4 regions of the Arhodomonas sp. KWT2 genome follow, and region 3 is predicted to be linked to each of the others. Evidence: predicted binding sites of a transcription regulator. Region 3 holds the regulator's gene; each other region holds the start of a gene.
The links. Region 3 encodes FNR, which switches genes on or off when oxygen is low (the NO sensors DNR and NnrR bind a similar motif). Its sites were predicted from a motif close to TTGATNTANATCAA; they were not measured.

Region 1: ACEZHJ_RS12040 (DUF3149 domain-containing protein) is a predicted target of FNR. The motif match lies at 1,381-1,394, and genes of this name have one in related genera.
Region 2: ACEZHJ_RS06705 (cytochrome ubiquinol oxidase subunit I) is a predicted target of FNR. The motif match lies at 5,632-5,645, and genes of this name have one in related genera.
Region 4: ACEZHJ_RS17805 (ribonucleoside triphosphate reductase) is a predicted target of FNR. The motif match lies at 2,535-2,548, and genes of this name have one in related genera.

Annotation. Positions count from the first base shown of each region.
Region 1 covers NZ_JBHFPQ010000048.1:52,718-60,389, forward strand. Annotated here, with positions in the region: gene ACEZHJ_RS12035 (diguanylate cyclase) at 25-1,260, opposite strand; gene ACEZHJ_RS12040 (DUF3149 domain-containing protein) at 1,473-1,622, shown strand; gene ACEZHJ_RS12045 (patatin-like phospholipase family protein) at 1,718-2,551, shown strand; gene ACEZHJ_RS12050 (DUF3501 family protein) at 2,584-3,168, opposite strand; gene ACEZHJ_RS12055 (heterodisulfide reductase-related iron-sulfur binding cluster) at 3,192-4,532, opposite strand; gene ACEZHJ_RS12060 (rubrerythrin family protein) at 4,594-5,019, opposite strand; gene irrA (iron response transcriptional regulator IrrA) at 5,163-5,588, opposite strand; gene ACEZHJ_RS12070 (DUF3750 domain-containing protein) at 5,690-6,523, shown strand; gene ACEZHJ_RS12075 (MFS transporter) at 6,436-7,596, opposite strand.
Region 2 covers NZ_JBHFPQ010000038.1:107,166-114,837, reverse strand. Annotated here, with positions in the region: gene ACEZHJ_RS06735 (helix-turn-helix domain-containing protein) at 1-434, shown strand, start outside; gene ACEZHJ_RS06730 (hypothetical protein) at 526-951, shown strand; gene ACEZHJ_RS06725 (SDR family NAD(P)-dependent oxidoreductase) at 1,078-1,869, shown strand; gene ACEZHJ_RS06720 (phosphoribosyltransferase) at 1,879-2,529, opposite strand; gene ACEZHJ_RS06715 (CBS domain-containing protein) at 2,676-3,116, shown strand; gene ACEZHJ_RS06710 (CocE/NonD family hydrolase) at 3,130-5,088, opposite strand; gene ACEZHJ_RS06705 (cytochrome ubiquinol oxidase subunit I) at 5,754-7,154, shown strand; gene cydB (cytochrome d ubiquinol oxidase subunit II) at 7,161-7,672, shown strand, end outside.
Region 3 covers NZ_JBHFPQ010000051.1:15,780-23,451, forward strand. Annotated here, with positions in the region: gene ACEZHJ_RS15555 (aspartate aminotransferase family protein) at 1-128, opposite strand, end outside; gene ACEZHJ_RS15560 (isocitrate/isopropylmalate dehydrogenase family protein) at 216-1,373, opposite strand; gene ACEZHJ_RS15565 (phasin family protein) at 1,516-1,893, shown strand; gene ACEZHJ_RS15570 (sulfotransferase) at 2,067-3,278, shown strand; gene ACEZHJ_RS15575 (glycosyltransferase) at 3,275-4,390, shown strand; gene ACEZHJ_RS15580 (polysaccharide deacetylase family protein) at 4,378-5,091, shown strand; gene sufT (putative Fe-S cluster assembly protein SufT) at 5,138-5,689, shown strand; gene ACEZHJ_RS15590 (hypothetical protein) at 5,771-6,052, shown strand; gene fnr (fumarate/nitrate reduction transcriptional regulator Fnr) at 6,104-6,883, opposite strand; gene ACEZHJ_RS15600 (phosphatidylglycerophosphatase A) at 7,154-7,624, opposite strand; gene thiL (thiamine-phosphate kinase) at 7,621-7,672, opposite strand, start outside.
Region 4 covers NZ_JBHFPQ010000053.1:49,474-57,145, forward strand. Annotated here, with positions in the region: gene bioC (malonyl-ACP O-methyltransferase BioC) at 1-10, opposite strand, end outside; gene ACEZHJ_RS17790 (double zinc ribbon domain-containing protein) at 95-817, shown strand; gene ACEZHJ_RS17795 (chorismate lyase) at 1,029-1,583, shown strand; gene ubiA (4-hydroxybenzoate octaprenyltransferase) at 1,580-2,461, shown strand; gene ACEZHJ_RS17805 (ribonucleoside triphosphate reductase) at 2,609-4,684, shown strand; gene nrdD (anaerobic ribonucleoside-triphosphate reductase) at 4,699-4,881, shown strand; gene ACEZHJ_RS17815 (anaerobic ribonucleoside-triphosphate reductase activating protein) at 4,874-5,590, shown strand; gene recG (ATP-dependent DNA helicase RecG) at 5,600-7,672, opposite strand, start outside.

The DNA of each region.
Region 1 (7,672 bases), on a different contig from region 3:
CGCGAGGCGCGGCGATTACCTCCTCTACGGGACACTGTAGCCCGGGGTGGCACCGGCCGTGGTCGTCACCTCGCTCTGGCGGTGGATGACCTGATCACGGCCGGTCTCCTTGGCCTGGTAGAGGGCGTCGTCGACACGCTGGAGGGCGTTCTCCAGTGCCTCCCCCGGCTCGTAGGCCGTTACGCCCAGGCTCGCGCGCAGGGAAATGGTGGCGCCGTCCACGCCCTCGACCGTGGTGCCGGCGATGGCCTGACGCAGCCGTTCCGCCACCTCGACGGCCTGCGTGCTGCCAACGCCCGGGAGTATTGCGAGGAACTCCTCGCCGCCGTAGCGGCCGATGAGGTCGCCCAGGCGCAGCTGGCGGCGCATGACCTCGGCCACGTGCTGGAGCACGCGGTCGCCGCTCTGGTGGCCGTGGTCGTCGTTGATGCGCTTGAAGTGGTCGATGTCGAGCATGACCAGCGAGAAGCCCTGCCGCGGCCGGCCGCCGGACCACTGGCGTTGCAGCGAGCGGGTCAGCACCCGGCGGTTGATCAGGCCGGTGAGTGGATCACGGGTGGATTCGCGGTACAGGCGCAGCAGCATCCATAGCTGGCCGGCCTGTACCCAGAGGGTGATGCCGGCGACGAAGGCGAGCATCCACAGGGTGTTGAGCGTGGCGATGCTGGTCAGCGTCCCGCGCGTGAGCTCGACGACCAGGTGCATGCCCAGGGTGATGGCGATCAGGCCCACGCCGGTCACCAGGGTCACCGGGAACAGTGCCGTAAGCCCGATGAGCACGAACGGCAGTGCCTCGTAGCCGCCGATGGCCGCCGCCGTGCGCAGCCCGCTGCCATGCAGCCCCATGACCACGGCATAGAACACGGCAATGGCGAACACGCTCGCCGCGATCAGTCCCAGTATCCGCCGGTAATTGCCGCGGACCGGGCGGGCGGCGAGCCAGAGCGCGCACAGGGCCGCCGCGAGGCTGCCGCGGGCGATGGCGATGAGCAGCGCCTCGCGGGTGTGAAGCAGCAGAAAGTCCAGCGGGATCCAGGCAAGGAAGCCGAGCGCGAATACCAGCTGCATCACCTGAAGCCGGGCGCGCAGGTAGTCCGCGCGGATCGCGGTGAAGTCCGGCGAGTGGTGGCGGGCGCTCAGCAGGTCGTCAATGGTTACCCGCAGCACCTCGGTGGTCGTCTGCTCGGTGCCGGGACCGCCCATGGTGGGGGCGGTGCGACGCTCGTTGGGCTGCCCGCCCGGAAGAGGTTGATCGGCCATCGTTCATTCCGCGGTTACTGGATGTGCACCCCGTCCGGCGCCGTCGCCGGCCGGCATGCCGAAGCGCCGCATTAGCATGGCATACCTGGAATAAGCGGGAAGGCCTCCCGGTGTCCGGTGTTGACGCAAATCAACATAAATCGTGCCCGGCCGCAGCAAGCTGGCCCGAAATCGGCTTGCAGACAATCACAACCAACGGGAAGACGACGGTCATGGAAGCACTCACGAATCTCCTGTCCGGGCGACCGGATTTCTGGCTCAGCCTCGTTGTGATCCTGTTCATGCTCGGGATGGGCGGTTTCTTCGTGGTCTTTTTCCTTCGCCATATCCGGCGCGAGGACGCCGAGCGCCGCCGGCACTGAGCATCGCCGCCGATGGTGGCCGGCCCGCTTGCCCACCGGCGCGCGCTGCCGGATAGTGCGGGGCACGGCGTGGCGGTTGATCAGCGGAGGTGCCAGTGCGTATCGGTCTCGCCCTGGGGGCCGGGGGAGCCAATGGATTCGCCCATATCCTGATGCTCGAGGCCTTCGAGGCCCTCGGGCTGCGCCCGGCGCGCATCGCCGGGACCAGCGTCGGCGCGGTGATCGCAGGGCTCTACGCCTCGGGGCGCTCGGCGGCGGAGATCGACGCCATCGCCGGCGAGCTCGCGGTGCGGGACAGCCATGCCTGGCGGGAGCTGCTCCTCGAGCGCAAGCTGCTGCGCTGGCTGGAGCTGTTCGACCCGGCCATCGGCCGGGGCGGACTGGTGAGCAGCCGGGCGTTCCTGAATGCGCTCTACGGCCAGCGTATGCCCGAGACCTTCGAGGAGCTCCACATCCCGCTCAGTGTCGTGGCCACGGACTTCTGGGGCCGTGGGCAGGTGGTCCTGGATGCGGGGCCGCTACTGCCGGCGGTGCAGGCGAGCATGGCGCTGCCCGGCGTGTTCACGCCGGTGCGGATCGACGGCCGGCTGCTGGTCGACGGCGGCACGGTCAATCCGCTGCCCTATGACCTGCTCGTCGACGACTGCGATCTGACCGTGGCCATCAACGTCACCGGCAAGCGCTCGCCCAAGGCGGCGCTGTCCTTCGTCGACTCGGTGCTCAACACCTTCCAGATCATGCAGAGCGCGATCATCGCCGAGAAGCGTCGCCATCGCGAGCCCGACATCTACATCGAGCCGGACATCGTCGACGTCCGGGCGCTGGAGGTGGGGCGGCGGGACACGGTCTACGCCCAGTCGGGGCCCGCCCGCGACGAACTCAAACGCCGCCTCGCCGAGGCGGTCGAGGCCCGTATCCGCGGTGGCTAGCCGGCCCAGGCGGGTCTGGCTCCGACGGGCAGCTAGTCGAAGTCCCCGGCAAGGGCGGCGCGCACGTCCGCGGGCATGCCCGCCGTGTGGGTGTAGTTCGGGTGCTCGATCGCAAGCACGACCTCGGTCTCCGGGTCGGAGAAGCGCCGGACCTGGGCGTCGGTGAACGGGAAGTGCAGGAAGTGCACCGACGACGCCTTGCCCTCGGCGGTGGTCCGGTCCACGTCGGTTTCCGCCTGCGCGGCGATACGCTCGTCGCCCAGGTGCAGGCAGACGGTCTCCTCGACGCCGCCAAGCCGGCCGAGCACCTGCTGGCGGCGTTCCCGGTTGGGGATCTCGAACATCAGTGTCGCCACCAGCTCCCGCCCCTGGGGGATCAGCGGGTTGTAGGCCTCCAGCTCGTCGTCGATCTGGGCCTCGCCGCCGCGCTCGATGAACAGCATCTCGTGGATCTGGCGCCACATGGTGTCGTAGTTCTCGAAGTAGATCGTCGCGTCCGGGCCGACGCCCATACGCCGGTGGCGCTTGGCCGCGGAGATCTCGCGGGCCTTGTCGCGGCGAATGGCGCCGTAGGCCTCCATGCTCAGGATGTCGTCGCGGGTGATCTGTCTGGCCATGATCGCTGCCCTCCCGCCGGCGCTCAGGCGAGCCCGTAGGCCTGTGCCAGCAGCTGGATGGGGTGAACCGATGACTGGTGCGGCGGCGTGTCGCCGTCGCCGGCCTGGCGTTCCAGGCCCTGGACGATGTGGGCACCGGCCAGCGGGCACTCGGAGGCGAGGTGCTGCCTGCCGGACTTGAAGACCCGTCGCGCCAGGGGGCGGCCGACCTTGATCGCGACCTCGAAGTTCTCCTTCTTCACGCCCCATGCGCCGCCGTGGCCGGAGCATCGCTCCTGGACGTCGAGGTCGATGTCCGGGATCAGGCGCAGCATGTCCGCCGCCTTCGGCCCCATGTTCTGGGCCCGGGCGTGGCAGGCAAGGTGCAGCGAGACGCCGCCCTCCAGGGGCTGGAGGCCGTCGGCGAGACCCTCGTTGCGGGCGATGTCGACCACGTACTCGGCGACGTCCATGGTGTTTTCCGCCAGCCGCTGGATCCGCGGGTCGTCGACGATGAGGGGCCACTCGAACTTGAGCATCAGCGCGCAGGAGGGGACCAGCGCGATCACCCGGTAGCCGTCGTCCACCCAGGGCAGCAGTGCGTCCGCGGTGCGTGTCGCCGCCGCGGCGACCGCCTCCAGGTCGCCCTGCTCGAGCTTGGGCATGCCGCAGCATCCGGGATAGGCCACCTCCGTCTCGACCCCGTTGTGGGTGAGCACGGCGCGGGTGGCCTCGCCGATGTCGGGGTTGTTGTAGTTGCCGAAGCAGGTGGCATAGAGCACCGCGCGCCGCCCGTGGGCGGGGGCCGCGGTGTTCACCGCCGGGGTCCGGTCGGCGCGCCGGAGCAGGGTGTCGCGATGGAATGCGGGCAGCGCCGCGTCCCGGTGGACGTGGACGATGCGCTCCAGGGCCGGCCGGGTGAGGTGGTTGTCGCGCCGGTTCGCCCAGTTGGTCAGCGGTGCGAGCCTGCCGGCGAGGCGGCCGTTGCGGTCCGTCTCGGTGAGCGCCCGGTCGGCGAAGCCGGGCCGGCCCTGGTGCTGTTCCACCGCGCGGTGTCGCAGCATCAGGTGGGGGAAGTCCACGTCGAACTCGTGGGGCGGCACGTACGGGCACTTCGTCATGAAGCACATGTCGCAGAGCGTGCACGCATCCGCGACCTGCTGGAACGCGCTGTCCGGGACGCTGTCGAGCTCCATCGTCTCGGACTCGTCGATGAGGTCGAACAGGCGCGGGAACGCGTCGCAGAGATTGAAGCAGCGCCGGCAGCTGTGACAGATGTCGAAGACCCGTCGCTCCTCCGCGGCGAGCTTCTCCGGGTCGTAGAAATCCGGGTCCTGCCAGTCGATACGATGGCGCACGGGTGCGCCGAGACCGCCCTCGCTCATGGCTCTCTCCTCCTGGCGTGCGGGGGGCGATGGGCGGCCCGGTCCGGGCCGCCCGCCGGTCTCAGAGCACTTCCATCCCCTCGAGGGCCTTCTTGAAGCGCCCCGCGTGGGAGCGTTCGGCCTTGGCCAGGGTCTCGAACCAGTCGGCGATCTCGTCGAAGCCCTCGTCGCGGGCATCCCGGGCCATTCCCGGATACATATCCGTGTACTCGTAGGTCTCCCCCGCGATCGCGGAGCGGAGGTTGGCGTCGGTGTCGCCAATGGGCTCGTTGGTGGCCGGGTCGCCGACCTCCTCGAGGAACTCGAGGTGGCCGTGGGCGTGGCCGGTCTCGCCCTCGGCGGTGGAGCGGAATACCGCGGAGATGTCGTTATGGCCTTCCACGTCGGCCTTCTGTGCGAAGTAGAGGTAACGGCGGTTCGCCATGGATTCGCCGGCGAAGGCTTCACAGAGGTTCTTGTGCGTCCTGGAGCCCTTGAGATCTGTCATGACACACCTCCTCCCATAGGGCGGCTTGTCGGGTGGTTCAGTGCGCTCCCGTACATTGCGGGAGCGTATCCCCTGTAATAGCAGCACCCATGCCGTCGTCAACAATATAGAATGATTCTAAAGACGGGCGGTATGTCCGGCAGCTACGCCTCGTCGCGGCGCACGCGGATGACGATGTCCACACTCTCGATGTGGGTACCGTCCGGGATCTCGGGCAGGCCGTTGAGCTCGACCGCGCCCACGGGGACGTCCTCGAGCCGGCCTGCGTCCTCGTCGAAGAGGTGGTGGTGGGGCTGGGTATTGGTGTCGAAGTAGGTCCGGCGGCTGTCGAGGACGATACGCTGGAGCAGGCCGACGGCGGCGAGCCGGTTGAGGGTGTTGTAGATCGTCGCCAGGGAGACGTCGATGGCGGCGTCGCCGGCCTCGCGGTGCAGTGCCTCAGCGGTGAAGTGGCGGTCGCCCTCGCCGAAGATGAGCGTCGCCAGATCGAGCCGTGCCCGGGTCGCGCGCAGACCGGCGCGGCGCAGGTGTGTTCGGAGCTGGTCGCGGTTGATCGACGTGGTGGGCATAATCGGGGATCCGGCATCTCTATGGTGACCTTTATCGACAGGTTAGCGTGTCGCTGCCGCCGGTGCGAGGGGCTGGGGCGTCCGAGGCGGGGGGAAACCGGATGAGCGGGCGTCGCCGCCGCCTCGCCGTCGTCACCCTGCTGGCCCTGATGGTGACCGGCCCGGCGGTCATGTGGGCCAGCGGGGGCTTCGTCGTCGAGGGCGACTGGCGCACAGCGAGCCGTGCCAGCGCGGGCATTGCGCCCGTGCCCGGGGCGGCCCCGGAGGCCATCGTCCAGGTCTACGCCGCCCGCGCCTTCGAGTGGCGCGGCGCCTTCGCCGTGCACACCTGGATCGCCACCAAGCCCGCCGGCGGCGGGCGCTACACCGTCTATCAGGTCACCGGCTGGGGCGGCGGCCGGGTCCACCGCAGTGCCGCCGAGCCGGACCGCGCCTGGTTCGGGGCGCCACCGCGTCTGCTTGCCGATATCCGCGGCCCGCGTGCGGCGGCGTTGATCCCCCGCATCGACGGGGCGGTGGACGACTATCCCTTCCCACACACCTATCGCAGCTGGCCCGGTCCCAACAGCAACACGTTCACCGCGTGGGTGATCCGCCACGTGGACGGGCTGTCGGTGGCCCTGCCGCCCACGGCCCTGGGCAAGGACTACCTCGCCGACGGCGTGCTCGCCCGCGTGCCGAGCGGTAGCGGCTACCAGCTCTCGCTCTACGGCCTCGCCGGCGTAAGCGTCGCCGCGGTGGAAGGGCTGACGGTCAACGTGCTTGGCCTGGAGCTCGGTGTCGCGCCCTGGCCGCCGGCGCTGGTGCTCCCCGGCGTCGGCCGTTTCGGACCGTTCGGGCCTGGCATTCAGCGGCCGCCGCCGGCGGGGGACGCCCAGGCCAGGGCGACGGCGGCGAGCAGGGCGGTCGAGGAGATCGCGAACAGCGCCAGGTAGCTGCCTGTGTGCTCGAATACCGCCGCCAGCGCGTAGCCCGCGCCGGCCTGTAACAGGGCGAACGCGGTGGTCGCCCATCCCCAGACGCGGCGGTGATCGGTGATCCCGGCCAGCTCCGCCATTCGTGCCGAGGTCACCGCCACGGTGCCGGGTACCAGGGCGCCCATGACCAGCGAACTGGCCGCCAGCACCGCGGGCCCCGGCGCGGCCAGCGGCAGGGCAACGATCCCCGCCTTGGCCGCGAGGATGCCCACCAGCGCGCGTCGCCAGCCGAGATGCCGGGCCACGAAACTCGCGAGCGCGGGCCCGGCCACGGCGCCGAGCCCGAAGAGCGCCCACTGTACCCCGGCGGCGTCCATCCCCAGGCCGCGGCCGCGGGCGAGGTAGTCCACCCAGAATACCGTGTGCGGGATAAAGCCCACTGCATCCAGGGCATAGGCGGCAAGGGTGGTGCCGGTGAGCGCGAGCAGGTGCCCCGCCGGCCGGCCGGTATCCGTCGTCGCGCCGTCCGGTACGGGCAGCCTCCCCCATGCGGGCCAGGCGAGGAGGCAGGCGGCGAGGGCGAGACCGCCGAGGGTCAGCCAGGCGGTGCCGACGCCGGCGCGCAGCAGCATGGGGACCACCACAGCGGAGAGCAGTGCGCCCAGGCCTATCCCGGTGAACACCCGGGCCGCAGTGCCGGCACGGCTTGCCGCCGGCACCGCACCGATGGCGGCGGAGACACCGGCAATCATCAGTACGGCCCCGGTGACGCCGGAGACGAATCGCCACAGGGCGAACCATGCGAAGGGCGCCGGGGTCGCACACAGCAGGAAGCTCGCGACCACGCCGGCCAGTGACAGCCGGGCCAGGCGCGCCACGCCGAGCATGGCGGCCAGCCGGTTGGCGGTGATCGCGCCGACCAGGTAGCCGAGGAGGTTGGCCGCTCCCAGGTAGGCCGATTGTGCCGCCGAGAACCACCCCGCTTCCACCATCGCCGGGATGAGCGGTGTATAGGCGAAGCGCGCGAGACCGATGCCGGCGAAGGTGGCGGCCGCCCCGGCGAGGCCGGGACCGGGTGTGGGTAATCGCATGCCGTCTCCTGATGGTGATCCGGGGCCCACGGTAGCCGGGCCGGAGAATGGCATAAAGTGATTATTGCTGCTCGCT
Region 2 (7,672 bases), on a different contig from region 3:
GTCTGCAGCCGCTCCTCAGCGAGGTGCCCGCCCTGCAGCACCGCCTCCTTCAGGCGATGAGCCGCCAGATCGCCGCCGAGCACGAGATGCGGCTGGCCCTGCTCAAGCGTACCGCGGAGGAGCGTTTCGCCGTGGGTCTGATGAGCCTGTCCGAGCGCTTCGCGGGCCGGGGTCTGTCACCGACCGCCCTGCGTCTGGCCATGTCCCAGGCTGAGCTCGGCAGCTATCTCGGACTCGCTCCGGAGACGGTCAGCCGGCTGTTCCGCCGCTTCCGCGAGCAGGGCTGGCTCGATGGTACCGGACGGGAATGCGAGCTTCTCGATATCGGCGCGATCCGGGCGGTGGCCCGGCGTCAGCGCGGCGTACCGTCAGGGTCTTCCGGCGATGAAGCCTTGCGCGCTGTCGGAGCGGGGCGTTCCGGCGGCGGCTCCTGATCGTGCGTGTCTGCCTGTGACGGCCCCGCGGGCGGAACGCCTTTGACCGGTGTGGATTGGGGCAGGGACGATTTTTCAGGAGGAATTCGGGATGAGGACAGTCAGCAGCAGTATGCGTGTGGCCGCGGTAGCGGTAACGGTGACCTGGGCGGTGTTAACCATGCCGGATGTGGCGGCCGCGGGTGGCGGCGGGGGTTCCGGTCACCGGCAGATGATGACCGATGGGCAGGGCGGCGGCGGGGTTCGCAGCCTGGACCAGGACCGTCTGCGTGAGCTGGATCAGCTTCGCGACCGGATTCACAATACGAACGATTCCGCTGAACGCCAGCGCCTGATGCGGACCTACCGCCAGCGTATCGACCAGGACTTCGAGATGATGCGCCGGGGGCAGGGGCCGGGCCCCAATGCCAGCGATGCCGAGCGGCTGCGTTACATGGAGAACCGCACGGAGCGCATGCAGCGCCTCATGAACCACATGTGGGAGTACGAGAACCGCATGGGTGCCGGCGACGAATGACCGGTGCGGCGTGCATCGCCGCTTGATCGGTCGCCGTCCGAAAGGCGATAGTCCGGTTGCAAACTGATGACCCCGTGCCGCCCTGGCCGGGGTCGCGGTCGCCTTTCAGCAACCGGGAGTAATGCCATGCAGATCGATCTTACCGGCCGCATTGCCGTCGTCACCGGCTCGACCGCGGGTATCGGGTTCGCCACCGCCCGCGGCCTAGCGGGCGCCGGGGCCTCGGTAGTGGTCAACGGGCGGCGCAGCGAATCCGTCGACGCGGCCGTCGCCCGCCTGCGCGACGAGGTCCCGGGTGCCGAGGTGCGCGGTGTGGCCGCCGACCTCGGCACTGCGGAGGGCTGCGACGCCCTGGTCGCCGAGGCCCCGTCGGCGGACATCCTGGTCAACAACGTGGGCATCTTCGGCCCGCAGGACTTCTTCGAGACCGATGATGCCGTCTGGGAGCACTTTCTCGCGGTGAACGTGCTCTCCGGCGTGCGCCTCTCCCGGGCCTATCTCCCCGGCATGGCCGAGCGGGGCTGGGGGCGTGTGATCTTCCTCTCCTCCGAGTCCGCGCTCAATATCCCCGCGGACATGATCCACTACGGCGTCACCAAGACGGCGGATCTGTCGCTCTCCCGCGGGCTTGCCAAGCGCATGGCCGGTACCGGTGTCACCGTCAACGCCGTGCTGCCCGGGCCGACCCTCTCCGAGGGCGTGGGCGCGATGCTTGCGGACGCGCAGCAGGCGGGGGAGTCCCTGGAGGAAACCGCGGCCTCGTTCGTGCGTCGTGAGCGCCCGAGTTCGATCATCCGGCGTGCGGCGACGGTCGAGGAAGTCGCGAATATGGTCGTTTACGTGGCCTCGCCGCTGTCCTCCGCGACCACCGGGGCGGCGCTGCGCGTGGATGGCGGTGTGGTGGACAGCATCGCCTGAGCGCCGTTCTCAGTCCGCTCCGCCGGTGCACGGCGGGCCGGCGCGGCCCGCCAGGCAGCGGATCACGGCGTCGTCGCTGACCTGGCCGAAATCGCGGAAGTACTGGCCCACGGCCATGAAGTCGCCGGGTGTGGCGAGACAGACGACCTCGTCCGCCAGCGCATCCAGGGTCTCGACCGCCTCCGGCGGCGCGACGGCGAGCGCGGCGACCAGCCGCGCCGGTTTCCGCCGCCGGACCGCGCGCAGGGCGGCCGCCATCGTGGCGCCGGTGGCGCTGCCGTCGTCGACGATCACCACGGTGCGTTCCGCCGGATCCACCGGCGGGCGCACAGGGGTATAGCGCCGGCGGCGCCCGCGCAGGGTGTCGAGCTGGGCGGAGACCTCGGCATCCACGTAATCGGCGCCGAGGTGGCGGCGTGCGTCCTCGGACAGGTCCGTGGTGCCGTCCTCGCTCACCGCACCGATGGCGTACTCCGGGTTGCCGGGGGCGCCGAGCTTGTGCACGAGCACCACGTCCAGCTCGCCGTCCAGTGCGTCGGCCACGGCCGCGGCCATGGGGACACCGCCCCGCGGGATGCCGAGGATCAGCGGGCGGGTTCCGGTGAGATGGCCGAGTCGTGTGGCGAGCTGTTCTGCGGCGTCGGTGCGATCCCTGAACATGGCGGGCGTCCTCCCCGGATGCTGGGCATTGTCTTTGTGGTGTGCTATTGCCTGAGCGGTGGGCGTAACACCCTCGGCGCGCGCCCTGCCGAACAGTATGGTTCCGGAGCGGTCATCCTGGGAATGTTCTCAGGGAGGAGTGAGGCATGACGGTGGGCGAGTACTGCAACCGCAACGTGATCACTATCGATGCCGACGAGTCAGTGCGTGCCGCGGCGGAGCTCATGCGGCGTCACCACGTGGGCGATCTCGTCGTGCTCGAACCCGGCCGGCCGCCGGCGGCGATCGTCACCGACCGGGACCTGGTGGTCGAGGTCCTGGCACCGGGGCTCGACCCCCAGGCGCTCGCGGTGCGTGACATCGTTACCCACTCCGCGTTCTTCGTGCACGAGGGCGACAGCCTCTTCGACGCGCTGGAGGTGATGCGCGGGCGCGGCGTGCGGCGGGTGCCGGTGGTGGACGAGGCCGGCGATCTCGCCGGGATCATCGCTGTGGACGACGTTGTCGGCCTGCTCGGGGAGGTGCTCGAAGACCTCGCCGCCGTGGTCGAGCGCCAGCGTGACCGCGAGGTGGACGAGCGGCCCTGAGGGGCCGCACCGGTCACAGCAGCTGGCGGCGGATGCGGCGGTTCCAGTTGCGCGAGAACACGCGCTGGCCGTTCTCGTAGGCGTCCAGCTCGGCGTGCACGTGGAAGTGCCCGCCGTCCGCGGTGAGCAGGGTGCGGGCGCGGGTCTCGATATCCCAGCCCTCGCGGCGCAGGCGCTGGCGGGTGACCACTTCGCCGCTGGGCGAGCTGAAGTCGTCGCCCGCGTAGCGGTAGTACTCCCGGGTCTCGTCGGTCAGCTCGATGTCGGCGTCCTCGATGCGCACGGTGCCTTCGTCCTTGATCACCTCCAGGGTCGCGTAGTCCCCTTCAAGGTCGCGGTGCACCAGCCAGCGGTACTCCGCCTCGTGCAGCCGTGTTACCGGCGACGGGGCCGGGTAGTCCGGTGCAGGCAGGCGTACCGCCGGCGCGTTCGTCTGGGCGCTGCGCACCGGCAGCCACAGGCGCGTGTCCCCAAGGTCCACGGTGAGCCGGACGGGTTCCGGGGACGGCCAGGCCAGCGGCCAGTAGGAGGTGGAGATCGCCAGCCGCACGCGGTGGCCGGTGGCGAAGGCGTGGCCCACGTTGTTGAGCGGGACGCGGACCCGGTAACGCCGCCCCGGTGTCAGCGGCTCCGGCTCGGCGTGGCTGTCGCGGTGGGTAAGGTTCAGCAGGCCGTAGGTGGTGCGTGTCGCCTTGTCGTCCGGTGCGACGTCGGAGAGACGCACGGCGACCATCGCCACCGGCCGGTCCACGGAGAAGGCGAGTTCCAGCTCCGGCGCACCGAGCAGCTCCAGGGGGGCCTCCAGCGGCGCCGTGTCGAACACCAGGGCCCCGCCGTCCTCCTCGCGCTGGTCGTAAGGCAGGTCCGGGCCGGCGGCATAGGAGCACCACTTGCCGGCGAACAGGCCCACGCTGAGAGGGGATTGCACGGTCTCGCTGCCCGGTGACGGCACTGCGGTCCGAGCGAGGTCGCGCCCGGGATTCAGGTAGTACGGTGTGGCCGTGATGTCCGGTGACGGCCATTGCCGCTCGCTCACCCAGCGACCGGGACGATGCTCGTACTGGGCCGCGGGTGCGGTGCTGTCCTGGACCCAGGCCCGCAGCATGGGCTCGGCGTCGATGCCGGTATCCCGGCCCTTCAGCCAGCGGTCCCAGAAGCGCAGGACCTCCTGCTGGAAGCCGATCGCCGGACCCGGTACGCCCTCGTGGGGATACTTGTGGCTCCACGGCCCCACCAGCCCGAGGCGCGGTCCGGGCAGGTTCTCCAGTAGACGGAATACCGTGTTGGTGTAGCCGTCCGCCCAGCCGCTGACCGCCATGACCGGGCAACGCACGTCGGTGTAGTCCTCGCAGACCGAGCCGTGGCGCCAGTAGTCGTCCCGGTGGGGATGGCGCAGCCAGGTGTCGAGCCACAGGCCGCTGCCCTCCAGCCGTTCCATCCACATGCGGCGCCAGTCGTCGCCCACCAGTGCCGGGTCCGGTGGCAGGGCGTTGAACGCGAACATCACCGAGGCCCAGGAGAGGTTGTCGCCAAGGAGGCAGCCGCCCATGTAGTGGACGTCGTCGGCGTAGCGGTCGTCGGTGGAACACACGGTCACCACCGCCTTGAGTGCCGGCGGCTGACGGGCGGCGATCTGCAGGCCGTTGAAGCCGCCCCAGGAGATGCCGATCATGCCGACGCTGCCGTCGCACCAGGGCTGGCTGGCAAGCCATTCGATCACCGCGATGCCGTCGTCCTGCTCGATGGGCAGGTATTCGTCGGTGAGCACCCCTTCGGAGTCGCCGCTGCCGCGCAGGTCCACCCGGACCGCCGCGTAACCGTTCGCGGCGAACCAGGGGTGCAGGGTCTCATCGCGGTCGCGGGTGATGTCGCGCTTGCGGTACGGGATGTACTCCAGGACCGCCGGTACCGGCACGTCGCCGGCGTCCGCCGGCAGCCAGATGCGGGCGGCGAGCCGGGTGCCGTCCGGCATGGGGATGTTCGTGTGCTCGATGCTGCGGACCCCGGCGGCGGTGGACGGACTGGTATCAGACACGGCGGCGGGTCTCCCTTGCGGTGCGTTCTGTGCGCGGAACGGTAGCGCAGGCCTGCCCGCGTCGTCACCGCCCGCCGCGCTGTGGGACCCGGATTCACGATGCGGGCGCTCCGGTGCGTCCCGGTTTACAGGATGACCCGGGAGGCCGTAATCGCCCGGCAGGGACCTCCGGCTGGCGGCCCTGCCCGGTTATGAACGCGGGCACCGTCTGGTCGACAGGCTTGACGCCGCGGGTGGGGCCATCCCGATCATGGGAAGGGCAAGGCAGCGTGTATCGTGCGTGGTCGGGACAGGTAGGGGTCCCAAATTGTCGCTCGCGGCGGGATCGGCGTGGTGGGTCCGCTGGACGTGGCGGTTCGTGACTTAGTCACAGTCACGGTTGCAGCCGGCGTAGTCTCATAGGGGGTGCGGTGCAGCAAGGGCACCGCCTGCGGGGTCGGAGGATGACCTCCACAATGAGTGAACGTGCGTTCACTCGCATTGTCATAGAACAATGATCGTTGTCGAGGGGAGGAGCGGTACGGCGGACCTCCAGGGGCGGGCGCGGCGTCCTGACAAGGCCCGTCGCCAGGGAATGTCTCTCTAGAAACCGGGGTATCGTCATGGAACTCGACCCATTGCTCCTGTCGCGAATACAGTTCGCGTTCGTAGTCTCCTTTCACGCCATATTTCCCGTCTTCACGATCGGGCTCGCGTCCTATATCGCGGTCCTCGAAGGGCTGTTCTACCGCACCGAGGACCCGGTCTGGGCGCGGCTGTCGGGCTTCTGGAGCCGCGTGTTCGCCGTCGTGTTCGGCATGGGCGTGGTCTCGGGCATCGTGATGTCGTTCCAGTTCGGCACGAACTGGAGCAACTTTGCCCAGGCCACGGCGAACTTCATGGGGCCGGTGCTCTCCTATGAAGTGGTCACCGCGTTCTTCCTGGAAGCCGCCTTCCTCGGCGTGCTGCTGTTCGGGCGCAACAAGGTCCCGCCGGGCACCCATCTGTTCGCGGCGGTCATGGTCGCGCTCGGCACCTTCATCTCCTCGTTCTGGATCCTGTCGGCGAACAGCTGGATGCAGACGCCGGCGGGCGTGGAGCTGCGTGACGGCGTCTTCCACGTCACCGCCTGGGGCGAGGCGATCTTCAACCCGTCGTTCTGGTATCGCTTCTTCCACATGGCGCTGGCCTCGTTCCTAACGGGCGGGTTCGTGGTCACCGGTGTGAGCGCGTACTACCTGCTGCGCGGGCACGACGTGCCGGCCAACCGCCGTGCCCTGTCGATGACGCTGTGGCTGCTGCTGTTCATCGCCCCCGGCCAGCTCCTGGTGGGGGATATGCACGGGCTGATGACGCTGGAGCACCAGCCCACCAAGGTGGCGGCCATGGAGGGCAACTGGGAGCGTGAGGCCGGGGCGCCGATGCTGCTGTTCGCGCTGCCGGACCAGGACGCCCAGGACAACGCCATCGAGGTGGGCATCCCCAATCTGGCGAGCCTGATTCTGACCCATGAATGGAACGGCGAGGTCCCCGGCGTCACCGAGGCACCGCGGGACGAGCAACCGCCGGTGGCGATCGTGTTCTGGTCTTTCCGCGTGATGGTTGGCCTCGGGCTGCTGATGATCGGCTTCGCCTTCTGGGGCGCATGGCTGCGCTGGAAGGGGCGGCTGTATGACGCCAGGGGCTATCTTCAGGGGCTGCGGCTGATGGCGCTCACCCCGTTTCTGGCGGTCCTGGCCGGGTGGTTTACCACCGAGGTCGGTCGTGCGCCCTGGCTGGTCTACGGCGTGATGACCCAGTCCGAGGGGGTGACGCCGTCGCTCACCGGCGGCATGGCGCTGTTCAGCCTGATCGGCTACGTCCTCGTCTATGCCGTGGTCTTCGTCTCGGGCGGCTACTACCTGACCCGGGTGGTGCACCAGGGCATCTCGGAGGAGTCGGAGAACGAGTCCGACCGGCCGATGCGCCCGCTGTCGGCGGCGCACACGCCATTCGACGAGGACACGGCCCGGGCCGGGAGGTAAGCAGTCATGGGAACGATCGATATCACGATGATCTGGGCCGTCATCATCGCCTTCGGCGTGGTGATGTACGTGCTCATGGACGGCTTCGACCTGGGCGTGGGGGTGCTCTTCCCCTTCGCCCCGGACGAACGCTCGCGGGATGCAATGATGAACTCGGTGGCCCCGGTGTGGGACGGCAACGAGACCTGGCTGGTGCTCGGCGGCGCCGGGCTGCTGGGGGCGTTCCCACGGGTCTACTCGGTGCTGTTGCCGGCGCTCTACATCGGCGTGTTCCTGTTGCTCGCCGGGCTGATATTCCGTGGCGTGGCCTTCGAGTTCCGCTTCAAGGCGCAGCGCTCGCGTTACCTGTGGAACTGGGCGTTCGCCGGCGGCTCGACAGTGGCCGCGTTCGCGCAGGGGGCCGTGGTCGGTGCCTACATCCAGGGATTCAATACCGTCGACGGCGTCTACGCCGGCGGCGCACTCGACTGGCTGACGCCGTTCACCGCGCTCACCGGTATCGGGCTGCTGCTGGGCTA
Region 3 (7,672 bases):
ATGCCGGAGGTGAAGTCGAGGTAGCGCTCGCCACTCTCGTCGTAGAGATACACCCCCTCGCCGCGCTCGGCGAGGACACCGCTGGACTGCTTGAGCAGCGGCGAGAGATGGCCTTCGTGTTCGCTCATTGATGCCTCCTCACTGCCTGCCGGCGCCCGTCCGGGGCCGGTCGTTGACCACGATCTCCCGACACTACGCCGGGCGGTTACGCGCTTTCAATCCAGGCGCGCAAGCACCGCCGCACCGACCTCGTCGGTGGGACGCACCCGCGTGCCGTGCTCGGCGAGGTCCGCCGCGACCGCTGCGCGCAGCCGCCGGCCCGCCTCCTCCGCCGCCGGGTCCTCCTCGCCCATCCAGTCCAGCATCATCGCGGCGGTGAGCATCATCGCCTGCGGGCCCGCGAGGTTGCGCCCGGCGATGTCCGGTCCGCTGCCGTGGGTGGGCTCGAACATCGGCGGCTGGCTCCGGTCCGACGGGTTGATGTTGCACGACGGCGCCACCCCCATGCCGCCGGAGAGCACCGCGGCGAGGTCCGTGAGGATATCGCCCTGGAGGTTGCTCGCGACCACCACGTCGAAGGCCCAGGGGCTGGTGACGAACTTCATGCACGCAGCGTCGACGAGCTCGTGGTGGGTGGCGATGTCGGGATAGTCGGCGGCGACCGTCTCGAACACCTCCGAATAGAGCTCACCCCAGTGGCGCAGCGCGTTGCGCTTGGTCACCAGGCACACCTGGGCCCGCGCGTCGCTGCCGTCGGCGGCGGTGAAATGACGCTCGCCGCGCTTGCCCTCGGCCCGTTCGGCGGCGCGCAGCCGCGCGCGCTCGAAGGCGTGGCGGATGATCCGCTCGGTCCCCCGGCGCGAGAAGACCTCCACCTGGGTGGCGATCTCGTGGGCGGTGCCCGGCGCAAGACGTCCGCCCTGGCCAACGTACTCGCCCTCGCTGTTCTCGCGGATCACGAGCATGTCGATGTCGCGGGCCCGCTCGTCGGCGAGGAACTGTGGCGCGCCGTCGAGCAGGGTCGCCGGGCGCTCGCACGCCCACTGGTCGAAGCCCTTGCGGATATCGAGCAGCGGCGACAGCGAGACGGCGTCCGGCAGCCAGTAGCGCTGTGGATCGTCACGCGGACCGGGATCGCCGAGGGCGCCGAGGAGGATCGCATCGAAACGCGCCAGGCGCTCACGCCAGTCGGCCGGCCAGAGCTCGCCGTGATCCCGGTGCCAGGCGGTGGAGGGCCAGTCGAACCGCTCCATCTGGAGATCGACGCCGCCGGAACCGGCAAGGCGCTCCAGCGCCGTCACGGTCTCCCGCATCACCTCGGGGCCGATGCCGTCGCCGGGGAGCACGGCCACACGCCAGGACGATCGCGCCATCTCGGGCCTCCTTCGCATGAAAGTAGATGGACCGCGTAACGATACCAGACCCCGGCCGACGAGCGGCGCCCAACGGATGTTGCGATGCACAAAAACCACTGCTATGTTGCACTGCAACAGCAACGGACAGTGGGAGGCTCCCATGTACGAGCAGATGATCAAGCAGATGTTCGACCAGATGAACGAGGCGGGCGAGCCGGCCCGGCGCTTCGCGAAGACGGCGATCGACCACGCCGAGAAGGCCGCCAGCCGCCAGATCGAGTCCGCGCGGACCTATGTCGGCCTCGGCGTCGAGCAGCTCCGGGCGGCCAGCGCGGTGCACGACGCCGCCAGCCTGCAGGACTACGTCGGTCGTCAGCAGGATATCGCGTCGCGCTTCGGCCGCCGCGTGACCGACGACCTCGAGGCCTTCGCCGGCATGGGCCGCGCGCTGGCCGAGTCCGCCGGCGGCTCCGCCCGTCGGACCCGGACGCGTCGCGGCAAGAGCACGACGGGTCAGGGCAAGTCCGCCGCGGCCTGAGGCGGACAATCGGCCCTGTGGCCGATTGGCGCAACCAGGCTCTCTCCCCTCCTTCGCCCCGTGCATCCCGCGGGGCGATTCTTTGTCCGCGCCCCGCATCGTCATCGAATCGTCACCGCTGCGTCATACAACGTGATGGCGCGAGGCGGCACCGGCGCGCATGCTTGCCGGCGATGATCCGGCCCGACACCAACCCCACCCTGTGGCTGATGCGCCGCGCGCTGCGCCGCTACGCCACCCTCGTGGCCACGAGCCTGCGGCCCGGCGCGATCGTGCGCCCCCGCCCGCGGCACCTGCTCACCCGCGGCGCCCTGCTGCTGGCGTTTCCGCCATTCTGGCTCTATCACACCGTCGGGCTGGCCCTCGACGAGGTCCTGTTCCGCGGCTACCGGCGCACGCCGGTGACGTCGCCGGTGTTCATCCTCGGCGTGCCGCGCAGCGGCACCACTGCGCTGCACGCGGCCCTCGCCGAGGACGGCCAGTTCACCACCTTCCGGGCCTGGGAATGCGTGTTCGGGGTGTCGGTGACGTGGTGCCGCTTCTGGGCGGCGGTGGGCCGCCTGGACCGCGGCCTCGGCGCACCGCTGGTACGGCTGCGCCGGCTGGCCGAGCGCCGGCTGTTCGCCGGACTGGACGACACCCATCCGGTACGCGCGGACGCACCGGAGGAGGACTACCTGGTACTGCTGCCGGTGCTGTGGTGCTTCGTGCTGGTGGTGCCGTTCCCGGATGCCGGCTGGCTGTGGCGCTTCGCGGCCTTCGGGGAGGCCCTGGACCGGGACGAACGCGCGGCGCTCGGCGGCTTCTACCGGGACTGTCTGCGCCGCCACCTCCATGCCCGGGGTGACGGCCGGCGGCTGCTGTCGAAGAACGCCGCCTTCGCGCCCCTGACCGACACGCTGCTCACGCTGTTCCCGGACGCCCGTATCATCGCCTGCGTGCGCGAGCCGGCCCGGGCCCTGTCCTCCCAGCTCAGCTGCCTGGAGCCGTCGCTGCGCGTCTGCCACGGCGATTACGACTCCGGGGCGTTCAACGCCCGGCTGGCGGCCCGTTTCGCCGGCTACTACGATCACCTGTTCGCGGCGCTGGGCCGTACCGCGCCCGGCACGGCGGTGTTCCTGCCGCTGCCCGCCCAGCGCACGCGGCTGGCGGCGAGTGTACACCGGATCTACACGATCCTGTCCCTGCCGCTGGCACCGGCGTTCGAGGCCCGCCTCGACGCGCTGGACGGACAGGCACGCACCCACTGCTCCCGCCACCGGCACGACGCCGGTGACGGCGACGCGTTCACGGCCACGCTCTCACCCGCGGCACGACGGTTCGACTACACGGCGACCGTCCCGATCCCCGCGCACGAGCTGACCGATCGCCGGAGAACGGCATGAGCGCGGTGCCCGTTACCGCCGCGCGGCCGCGCGTGGCCGTGGTCACCGACGCCGGTGCCGGGCGCAACGGCGTCGGCACCTACTACCAGGACCTCAGCGACGCCCTCGCCCCGCACCTCGATACGATCACCACCATCGGCCCGGACACCGGTAACGGTCTGCGCGAGTGGCTGTCGGTGCCACTGCCCGGCGACCGCTCCCAGCGGGTCGGCGTCCCCGATCCGAGGGCCCTCGCCCGGCGCCTCGCGGAGATCGCGCCGGAGACCGTGGTGATCGCCACGCCCGGCCCCTACGGTCTCCTCGGCGCCCGCGCCGCCCGCCGGCTCGGCGCCCGGGTGGTGTTCGGCATGCATACCCATTATGCCGCCCTGGGACGACTCTACTGGGGGGCGCTCCGCGGCACGGCGGGGCGGCTGGGCCTGCGTGCCTGCAACCGCCACCTGCTGCGCCGCGCCGATGCGGTCATGGCGGTCTCGGAGGGGATGCGGACACTGGCGGCGGCCGACGGCGCGCCGGCCGTGCGGGTGACGGGCACCCCCCTCGGCCCGCCGTTCCTGAACAGGCCCGTCCGGCCAGCGAGTGGCCGGCTCGAGGCCGTGCTCTTCGTCGGCCGCCTGGCCGCGGAGAAATCGCTGCCCGAGGTGCTGGCGGCGGCCCGTGCACTGCCGGGCATCCGGTTTTCCATCGCCGGCGAGGGACCGCTTCGCACCCGGGTGGAGGCCGACGCCGCGGCCCTCCCCAACCTCGACTACCTCGGCTGGCTCCCGCGCGAGGCGGTGGCCGCCGCACTGGACGACCACGACGCGCTCGCCCTGCCATCACGGCTCGAGGCCTTCGGCACCGTTGCCCTGGAGGCCCTCGCCCGGGAGCGCCCGGCGGTGGTCTCCGCCGGCTGCGGCATTCGCGACCGCGCCGAGCTCGCCCCCGGTCTCCACCCTATCGCTGAGCATGAGGACCTGACGGCCGCCCTGCGACGACTCGACGGCATGGCGCCGGCCGTGCTCCGCCACCGCACCCGGGAGGCCCGGGCGGCGGTCTCGCGACTGCAGGCGCAGACGGTGGCGGACTGGCTGGCCGTGATCGCCCCGGGAGCGGGCCCGTGCGGGCCGTAGTCTCGATCCACGACGTGATGCCGGAGACCCTGGCGCCGGTGCGCGAGCAGCTCAGCCTGCTGGCGCACCACGACATCGCCCCGGTGACCCTGCTGGTCGTGCCGGGGCGTGACTGGCCCCCCGACGGGCTCGCCCGGCTTCGCGAATGGCGCGCACGCGGACACGTCCTCGCCGGCCACGGCTGGCACCACCGCGCCACGGCTGTCCGGGGCTGCTATCACCGCCTGCACGCCGCGGCGCTCTCGCGCCAGGCCGCCGAGCACCTGGCCCTGGACGCCGCGGGGATACGTGCGCTGGTCCGCCGCTGCCGCACGTGGTTCGCGGACAACGACCTCGGCCGCCCGGCCCTGTACGTCCCGCCGGCCTGGGCCCTGGGCCCGATCCGTCCCACGGGGCTCGCCGACCTCGGTTTCCGCTACCTGGAGACCCTCACCGCCGTGCATGATCTGCGCACCGGTCGGCGGCGGCGGCTACCGGTCATCGGTTTCGAGGCGGATACGCCCGCGCGGGCGGCGGCGCTGGGCACCCTGGACGCCGTGTTCGGCCGCTGGCCGGGACCGGTGCGCATCGCGCTGCACCCGCGGGATCACCGTCTGCGCCTGCGCGGGACTCTGCTGCGACGGCTCGCCGCGGTACGCGACCCCCTGGACTACGACGGACTGATGGCCGGAGCGGATTCTGCATACCCGCACGCTGGGTGATAGAATTCCGACCAAACCAGTCCAGTTTCAGGTAGCGGAGGCCGTCATGCAGGCGCAACCCAACGAACCCGTGGTCTTCGAGCGCGACTGCGACGCCGCGCTGATCCCCTCCGGCGACACCGGCGTGATCCCGAAGGGTGCCGAGGGCATGATCACCCAGGCCCTCGGCGGCAGCTACACCGTCTACATCCAGGGCAACCTCTTCCGTATCGACGGCAAGGACGCGGACGCCATCGGCAAGGAGCCGGAGGCGGCCCCCGAGCTGCCGGACGACGCCTCGGACGCGGACGTCGAGCAGCTCGTCTGGGACCAGATGCGACGCTGCTACGACCCCGAGATCCCGATCAATATCGTCGAGCTCGGCCTCGTCTACACCTGCCAGGTGTCGCGCCGCGACGACGGCAGCCGCTCGGTGGCCATCGAGATGACGCTCACCGCCCCCGGCTGCGGCATGGGCGACATCCTCGCCTACGACGTACGCGAAAAGGTCCTGCAGGTGCCCACCGTGGAGGACGTGTCCGTGGAGATCGTGTTCGACCCGCCCTGGTCCTTCGAGATGATGTCCGAGGCCGCTCGTCTGCAAACGGGGATGATGTGATCGCCGACACGGAACCCAGGCGCCGATGGGGTTGTCCTTGCAGGCGGGGCGGGTGACGACGCAAGGGGAGGAGCGCAGGCAATGAAACGCACAGTGATCAGTGCCCTCGTCACCATGGCACTGCTGGCCGGGGTGGCCGGCATGTCGGGGCTTGAAGGTCTGGACGCCCGCATCGCCCAGCTGCGGGAGAACTGGGTCGCCGCCCAGGCGACACCGAACGAGGAGGTCAAGGAAGCGAAGATCTCCCGGCTCAACCGGGAAACGGCGAAGCTCGTGGCCCGCTTCCCGGATAACGAGACGGTGCTGCACTGGCACCGGGCCCTCGTGCACGCCGAGCGCCACTACATGCGCGGCGAGACCTGAACGCAGGCAGGGCGGGTGCCGCGGCGCCCGCCCGGCACCCGGGACCTGTACTCACCCCCTGCCGGAGCGCACGTCCCGATCAGGCGCCTCGTTGCGGGACTGCCCGGCAAGATGCCGGAGCGTGCGCACGTCCTCCAGCGACAGCTCTTTGCCGTGACTGGCGATCCAGCCCCGCTCCTGGAAGCGGCGGAACAACCGGCTCATGGTCTCCGGCGCCACACCCAGATAGTTGCTGAGCTCGGAACGCGACATCGGCAGCCGGAACCGCCACGGTGACAGGCCGCGGCGCGCGAACCGCTTGGACAGGCTCAGCAGCACGATGGCGAGCCGCTCCTCGGCGCTGCGGTTGGCCAGCGCATGGAGCATCTCATGATCCGAGAAGATCTCCTTGCTCATCAGCCGCAGGAGCTGGCGCTGCAGGCCCGGGATACGCGTCGACAATGCCTCCAGACGCTCGAACGGCACCTCGCAGACCGTGGTGGTCTCCAGCGCCTGGGCACCACAGGGGTGGCTGCCCTCGTTGATGGCGTCGAGCCCCACCACCTCGCCGGGTAGGTGGAAGCCCATGATCTGCTCCTCGCCGCTCTCGGAGAGCGTGTACGTCTTCAACGCGCCGGTGCGCACGACGTAGATCGCGCCGAAACCGTCGCCGGTTCGGTAGAGGTGCTCGTGACGCTTGATGGGCCGGCGTGGCTGCACGATCTGGTCGAGCCGGTCGACGTCCTCGGTCTCAAGGCTCACCGGCAGGCACAGCTGCACGAGCCCGCAATCGTTGCAGGCACTGCGCAGCCGCGCCACCCGGAACTCGCCGGGGTTGGGCTGGTCGCTCATGTCGCACCCTGGGTGAGTGGCAGTCCTTGGTTGTTCATCATCAGCATACGACATCACCCACGGCGGAGCACAGCCCGTTCTGGGGGTATTGTCAGGCCTCAGCTTGCCTGTCTGCACTCGTGGCAAGGCGCGCTGAGCGATGTGTAGCGGCGCTACATGAGCGAAGCGCAACGCCGCGCACGGGCGCAGACAGGCGAGCCCGAAGGGAGCTGCGGGGCTCTGAGACCTGAACAATACATCCGGAACGGCTGTAAGACGCACCGCACCGTTTCAGCCCAGCAGGGCCAGCGCGAGGTGCAGGCAGACCGCGGCCGGCACGGCGGCGAGGACGTCGTCCAGCATGATGCCGAAGCCCCCGTGCAGGCGCCGGTCGAACACCCGGATGGGCCAGGGCTTGACGATGTCGAAGACGCGGAAGGCCACCACACCCGCCGCCACCACGGCGGGGCTCTGCGGTGCCAGCGCCAGGGTGGCGGCCAGCCCCACGAACTCGTCCCAGACGATGGCGGGATGGTCGTCGACGCCCACCGCACGGGCGGTGACACCGCAGATCCAGCAGCCGATGACGAAGGCCGCCGCGAGCACCGTGGCATAGGCCCACGCCGGCAGCAGGCCGAGGGCCCAGACCAGGGGCGCCGCAACAACCGTACCGGCGGTGCCCGGGGCCCGCGGGAGCAGGCCGGACCCGAATCCCAGGGCGAGGAACTGGCGCGGATCGGCGAGACGAAACCCCGCGCTCATTCGCCGGTCCCGTCGAAGTGCCGGTAGCCGGTGCGCCCCGCGGCAAGC
Region 4 (7,672 bases), on a different contig from region 3:
TCTCGGCCATGACTGTACTGTCCTCTCCGGCGCTGCGAACCGCCGCCATCCTACCGTATGATGCGGTCATTACGGGCACGGCAGGGAGGCCGTCATGATACCGGGCATGGACCTCGCGGCACTGTGGGAGGGTATCGGGCGGCACCTCATGGCCGCTCCCTGCCGGCTCTGCGGCGAGCCGCCCGAGGCCGCCGCGGAGCTGTGCCGCGACTGCCGCGCCGCGCTGCCGTGGATCGACCCGCCCTGCCCCGGCTGCGGCCTGCCGCTACCGCCGGGACGACCAGACGCGCCCTGCGGGCACTGCCTCCGCCGGCCGCCCCCGTGGCAGCGCCTGATCGCCCCGCTCGCCTACACGCCACCGGTGAGCGGCCTCGTCCACGCCTTCAAGGACGACGGCGACTTAGCCGCCGGCCGCCTCCTCGCGGACCTGCTCGCCGGCGCCCTGCCGTCGGAATGCCCGGGCGCCATCCTGCCCGTCCCCCTGCACCGGCGCCGGCTGCGCGAACGGGGCTTCAACCAGGCCGCAGAGATCGCGCGGCGCCTGCCCGGCCGCACCCTGCACGGATCGCTCCAGCGCCCGGCCCCCGGACCGGACCAGCGCGGCGGCAACGCGAGGCGCCGCCGGGCCAACGTGCGTCGCGCCTTCGTCGCCGATCCGCGGCGCCTGCCGCGGCGGGTCCTGGTCGTCGACGACGTCGTCACCACCGCTGCCACCCTCACGGCGGTCACAGAGGCACTCCGCCGCGCCGGCGTCGGGACGGTCTGGGTCTGCGCCCCGGCACGAACGCTCCCCGACGGCGCACGAAACCGCCGCTGAATGCCGGCGCGGTCCACTATGGCCACCCGCTGGCGGCCCGCTCCGCGGGCTCACTGGCCGCCCCGCCACCGGCGTGCCAGAATACCGGCCCCGGGCGCCGGCACCAACGGCCCCGCGACCTACATGCGCACTAGACGACCCCGCCGGGCGGCACACGACCGCCACCGGAGACGCCCCGGCGGTCGTGCACGGATCCGCAGGGAGGAACGGCTTGCCTGGAGCGCGTAACTGGCGTCCCATCGGCGCCCCGGCCGGGGGCCACGTCCCGCCGGCGCTGAGACCCTGGATCGAGACCCCGGGATCGCTGACCGCCCGCATGCGCCGGCGCTGCGACGGTGCCTTCCGCGTGGAGGTCGTGGGCCAGTACTGGCAGCGCCCCTGGCGGGACGAACGCCGCCCCGTGGGGGTCCGCGAGCACCGCCTGGCCTGGGTCCGCGAGGTCATGCTCTGCAACGGCGACACGCCGTGGATCTACGCCCGGAGCATCATCCCGACCGCCACCCTCGGCGGCACCCTGCGCCGGCTCCGCGCCCTCGGGCACACGCCCCTGGGCCGCGTGCTCTTCGGGCGCTACCCCCTGCGCCGCGGTCCCATCGAGGTCGCCCGGCTGCGCCCCGGGGACGGCCTGCGCCGGGATGCCGAGCACCACGGCGAGGCCCCCGCGCAATGGGCGCGCCGCTCGGTATTCCGTGCCGGCGGACGCGCCCTGCTGGTCGCCGAGGTCTTTCTGCCGGCGCTCCTTCGCGCCGAGGAGGATGCAGGATGAGCACGAACACGCCCACTGGATGGCTGACCCGGCTGCACGACTATGCACGCATGGCCCGGTTCGACCGGCCGATCGGCAACTTCCTGCTGCTCTGGCCGATGCTCTGGGCGCTGTGGCTCGCCGCCGAGGGTCCGCCGCGCCCCCTCGTGCTCGCGGTGTTCATCGCGGGGGTGCTGGTGATGCGCGCGGCGGGCTGCGTGATCAACGACTTCGCCGACCGCGACTTTGACGGTCACGTCAAACGGACGCAGGAACGGCCGCTGGCGACCGGCCGGGTGGGCGAGCGCGAGGCCCTGGGGGTCTTTGCCGTGCTCTGCGCCGTCGCCTTCGCGCTGGTGCTGACCATGAACGGCCTCACCATCGCGCTGGCCTTCGCCGGCGCGGCCCTCGCGGCGACCTACCCGTTCGCCAAGCGCTACACCCACCTGCCCCAGGTCCACCTGGGGGCGGCGTTCGGCTGGGCAGTGCCCATGGCCTTCGCCGCCGAGGCCGGCGCGCTGCCGCCGCTGGCGTGGCTGGTGTTCCTCTCCGCGGTGATCTGGGCCACGGTCTACGACACCGAGTACGCCATGGTCGACCGGGATGACGACCTGCGCATCGGCGTGCGCTCCACGGCGATCCTGTTCGGCAACCAGGACCGCATGATCATCGGCCTGCTGCAGGTGCTGATGACGGTCACGCTCGTCGGTATCGGCATCGCCGCACAGCTATCGGCGATCTACTACGCGTCGGTGGCCCTCGGTGCGCTGCTGTTCGTCCGCCAGCAGTGGCTGATCCGCGAGCGCGAGCGCGGCCCCTGCTTCCAGGCCTTTCTGAACAACAACTGGTACGGCGGCGTGATCTTCGTGGGGATCGTGCTGCACTACATGTACCGCTGAGCACGGTCTCCGCGGAGACGCTGCGCGTGAGACCCCCGCACCACGCCGGCCACGAGTAACTACATATAGTGCTCTGACACAAGTCAATGTGCCACATATTGATTGCCGCCATGCTCGACCCATCGTCCGACACGGCGGAGATCACTCATGCCCCAACACCCGCGCTGTGGCCGGAAGGACTCCGGCGATGCGTCCCCGGCGGCCCGCGTCGTCAAGCGCGACGGCAACCACGCGCCGTTCGACCCCGACAAGATTCACACGGCGATACGCCAGGCCGGTGCAGCAACCGGCGAATTCGGCAACGAGGCCGCGGCGACCCTCACTCGAGAAGTGATCGCCCGGCTCGCGGAGACAGGGGACGGGGATGCCGAAATCGGCGTCGAGACCATCCAGGACGCCGTCGAACGCGAACTCGCCGGGACCGGACACTTCACCACCGCACGCGCCTATATCGCCTACCGCGAACAGCACGCCCGGCTGCGGCGGGACCGGCACACGCTCGTCGATGTCGAGCGGACCATCAACGAATACCTCGGACGCGAAGACTGGCGGATCAACGCCAACGCGAACCAGGGCTACTCCCTCGGCGGACTGATCCTGAACGTCTCCGGCAAGGTCGTAGCCAACTACTGGCTCAGCCATGTCTACCCCGCGGAGATCGGTGAGGCTCACCGCCGCGGCGATATCCACATCCACGACCTGGACATGCTTGCCGGCTACTGCGCCGGCTGGTCGCTGCGCAACCTGCTCAATGAGGGCCTGAACGGGATCCCCGGCAAGGTCGAGGCCGGCCCGCCACGGCACCTAGGCTCCGCCGTGGGCCAGATCGTGAACTTCCTGGGTACGCTGCAGAACGAGTGGGCCGGCGCCCAGGCGTTCTCGTCGTTCGACACCTACATGGCCCCGTTCGTGCGCAAGGACAGCCTCACCTACCCCGAGGTCCGGCAGGCGATACAGGAGCTCGTCTACAACCTCAACGTCCCCTCGCGCTGGGGCACACAGACGCCCTTTACCAATCTCACCTTCGACTGGATCTGTCCGGCAGACCTGTGCGAGGACACACCGGTGATCGGCGGCGAGCCCATGCCCTTCACCTACGGCGAGCTCCAGGACGAGATGGACATGATCAACCGGGCGTACATGGAGGTCATGACCGCTGGCGACGCCCGCGGACGGGTGTTCACCTTCCCCATCCCCACCTACAACATCACCGACGACTTTCCCTGGGAATCGGAGAACGCGGAACGACTGTTCGCGATGACCGCGAAGTACGGCCTGCCGTATTTCCAGAACTTCATCAACTCCGACCTCGAGCCGCACATGGTCCGCTCTATGTGCTGCCGGCTCCAGCTCGATCTCAACGAGCTGCTCAAGCGGGGCAACGGCCTGTTCGGCAGCGCGGAACAGACCGGATCGCTCGGGGTGGTCACCATCAACTGTGCCCGCCTCGGCCACCTCTACCGCGGCGACGCCGCGGCGCTGTACGAACAGCTCGATACCCTGCTCGCGCTGGCCTGCCGCAGCCTGGAGATCAAGCGCAGGGTCATCCAGCGGCACATGGACGCCGGGCTGTTCCCCTATACCCGGCGCTACCTTGGCACGCTGCGCAACCACTTCTCGACCCTCGGCGTGAACGGGATCAACGAGATGATCCGCAACTTCACCGACGACGCCCACGACATCACCACGCCCTGGGGTCAACGGTTCGCGGCCGAGTTCCTCGATCACGTGCGCGACGTCATCGCCGGATTCCAGGAAGAGACCGGACACATGTACAACCTGGAAGCGACGCCCGCGGAAGGCACCACCTACCGCTTCGCCCGGGAGGACCGCAGGCGCTTCCCCGGCATCCTCCAGGCCGGCACCGAGGAGACGCCCTACTACACCAACTCCTCGCAGCTGCCAGTGGGCCATACTGACGACCCGTTCGAGGCGCTGGCACACCAGGAGGCGCTGCAGCGTCGCTACACCGGGGGCACCGTACTGCACCTGTACATGAACGAACGGATCTCCAGCACGGCGGCCTGCCGCAAACTGGTCCGGCATTCGCTGGAGCGCTTCCACCTGCCCTACATAACGATCACGCCGACCTTCTCCATCTGCCCCAGGCACGGCTACCTCGCCGGCGAGCACCCCTACTGCCCCCGGTGCGACGAGGAGATCCTCGCGCGCCGACGGCGAGAGACGGGCAGGCAGGACCACGACACCATCAGCAATACGTAAGGAGGGCATACGCCATGACGACAGTACGACCCGAGCACGACAGCCACGAGGCGCTCCGCGACGAGGAGCGTCAGCCCTGCGAGGTATGGACCCGCGTCATGGGCTACCACCGTCCGGTTTCGTCGTTCAACGTCGGCAAGCGGGGCGAGCACCGTGAGCGGCGACACTTCCGCGAGGAGCGCACGCATCTTGACTGACCGGAAACCGCCGGCCGCCCTCCAGGTGGCCGGCCTCGTCCCCATGACCGCGGTGGACCTGCCCGGACGGCTCGCCGCCGTGGTGTTCTGCCAGGGCTGCCCCTGGGCGTGCGGCTACTGCCACAACCCCCACCTGATCCCGGCCACGGGTCCGGAGACGATCGGCTGGCCGTCGGTGCGCGAGTTCCTGCGCCAGCGCCGGGGGCTACTGGACGGCGTGGTCTTCTCCGGCGGCGAACCGACCCTCCAACGGGGGCTTGCGCACGCCCTCGCCGAGGTCCGATCCCTGGGCTTCGAGACGGGTCTGCACACCGGCGGCGCCTATCCGCAGCGGTTGCGCCGGCTGCTGCCGCAGGTGGACTGGGTGGGATTCGACGTCAAGACCCGGTTCAGCGATTACGAGCGGGTCACCGGCGTGCCCGGCAGCGGCGAGCGAGCCCGGCAGAGCCTGGACTATCTGCTCGGCAGCGGCGTCACCTACGAAGTCCGCACCACGGTTCACCCCCTTGTGATCAGCCCGGATGGGCTACTGCACCTGGCCAGGGAGCTGGCCAGGCTCGGCGTGCGGCACTATACGCTACAGGCCTGCCGCGCGACCGGCGCCACCGATCCCGCCTACGGCGCGCCCGGAGTGACCGGGCTGCTGGAGACGACCCGGGCACACCCTATAGAACGGCTGTTCGACTCCTTTCAGATCCGTGACGCCTGAACGGATTGCTCACGCCTGGGCGTAGCGCTCGCCCTCGCCCACCCAGCGCTCAATCAGCGCCTGCACGGTAGCGGCGTCCCCGGCGAACAGCCGCGACGCCGCTGTGCGGACGTCGTCCAGCAGGTCCGCGTCACGCCCGAGGTCTGCGATGCGGTACTCCATCGCGCCGGTCTGGCGGGTGCCGAGCAGCTCCCCCGGGCCACGTATCTCCAGGTCCCGGGCGGCAATCCGGAAGCCGTCGCCGCTCTCGCGCAGCACCCCGAGCCGGGCCTTCGCGGTCTCCGAGAGCGGGCCGTGATAGAGAAGCACGCAGCTGCTCGCGGCACTGCCCCGGCCGACCCGGCCGCGGAGCTGATGGAGCTGGGCCAGGCCCAGGCGCTCCGGGTTCTCGATGATCATCAGCGAGGCGTTGGGCACGTCCACGCCCACCTCGATCACCGTGGTGGCCACCAGCAGATCCAGCCCGCCGTGTTCGAAGGCGGTCATCACCGCCTCCTTCTCGCTGCCCGTAAGCCGGCCGTGGACCAGCCCCACGCGCAGGTCCGGCAGGGCCTCGCCGAGCAGCCGCGCACGCTCCTCGGCCGCCTCCGCCTCCAGCACCTCGGACTCCTCCACCAGGGTGCAGACCCAGTACGCCTGCCGGCCCTCGGCGCAGGCGGCACGCACCCGCTGGACGACATCGTCGCGGCGGGTGTCCGGCACCGCCACGGTGGCCACCGGCTGGCGCCCGGGCGGGAGCTCGTCGATCACCGAGACGTCCAGGTCGGCATAGGCGGTCATCGCCAGCGTCCGCGGGATCGGCGTGGCGGTCATGATCAGCTGGTGGGGCTGGCTGGCGCCGTCCGCGCCCTTGTTTCGCAGCGCCAAGCGCTGATGCACGCCGAAGCGGTGCTGCTCGTCGATGATCACCAGTCCCAGGGCATGGAACGCGACCTCCGACTGAAACAGCGCGTGGGTGCCCACGGCGACCCGCGTGGTGCCATCAGCGAGCGCGGCCAGGGCGTCCCGCCGGGCGCGCCCGGACAGCCGTCCGGAGACGTAGTCCACGCTCACGCCGAGCGGTGCCAGCCAGTCACGGAAGGCACGGAAGTGCTGCTCGGCGAGCAGCTCCGTGGGCGCCATCACCGCCGCCTGGCAGCCCGCCTCGACCCCGGCGAGTGCGGCGAGCGCGGCGACCACCGTCTTGCCCGAGCCGACATCGCCCTGGACCAGCCGCAGCATGGCCTGCGGCTCGGCGAGATTCGCCAGCACCTCGGCCAGGACCCGTTCCTGGGCCTCCGTGAGCGCGAACGGCAGGGCCTGCCGCAGGGCCTCGCGCAGCCCACCGTCGCCGGTGAGCCGCGGCGCCGGCAGGCTCCGGCGATGGGCCTCGCGCAGGCGCAGGAGGCTGAGGCGATGGGCCAGCAGCTCCTCGAAGGCGAGCCGGCGCACCGCGGGGTGGCGGCCGTCGAGCAGGGCCTCGACCGACGTGTCCGGCGGCGGCCGGTGGATGATGGCCAGCGCCTCGTCCAGGGGCGGCAGCGACAGCGCCTCGCGCAGCCGATCCGGCAGCAGCTCGGGCAGCGCCCGCGCCCCGGTATCCAGGGCGTGGGCCACGATCCGGCGCAGCGTCGGCTGGGTGACACCCTCCGTGGTCGGGTAGACGGGGGTGAGACCGTCATCCACCGGCGCCGGGGCGTCGCCGGTGATCACCTCCCATTCCGGATGGACCATCTGCAGCATGCCCGCCCCGGGACGGCCCTCGCCGAAGGCGCGCACGCGGGTGCCCGGCTGAAGCCGGCGCTGCTGCGCGGCATGGAAGTGGAAGAAGACCAGCTCGGCGGCACCGGTGCCGTCCTCCACCCGGCAGACCAGGCGCCGGCGACGGCCGGGCACCACGGCGGCATGGGCTACCCGGGCCTCGATCAGGCCGGTACGCCCCGGACGCAGCTCGCCCAGGGGCACCACCCGGGTGCGGTCCTCGTAGCGCAGCGGGAGATGGAAGAGCAGGTCACCAACGCGGTGCAGCCCCAGCCGGGCGAGGCGCTCGGCCAGCCGGGGCCCCACCCGCGGCAGGTCGGTGACCGGCCGCTCCAGCGGGCC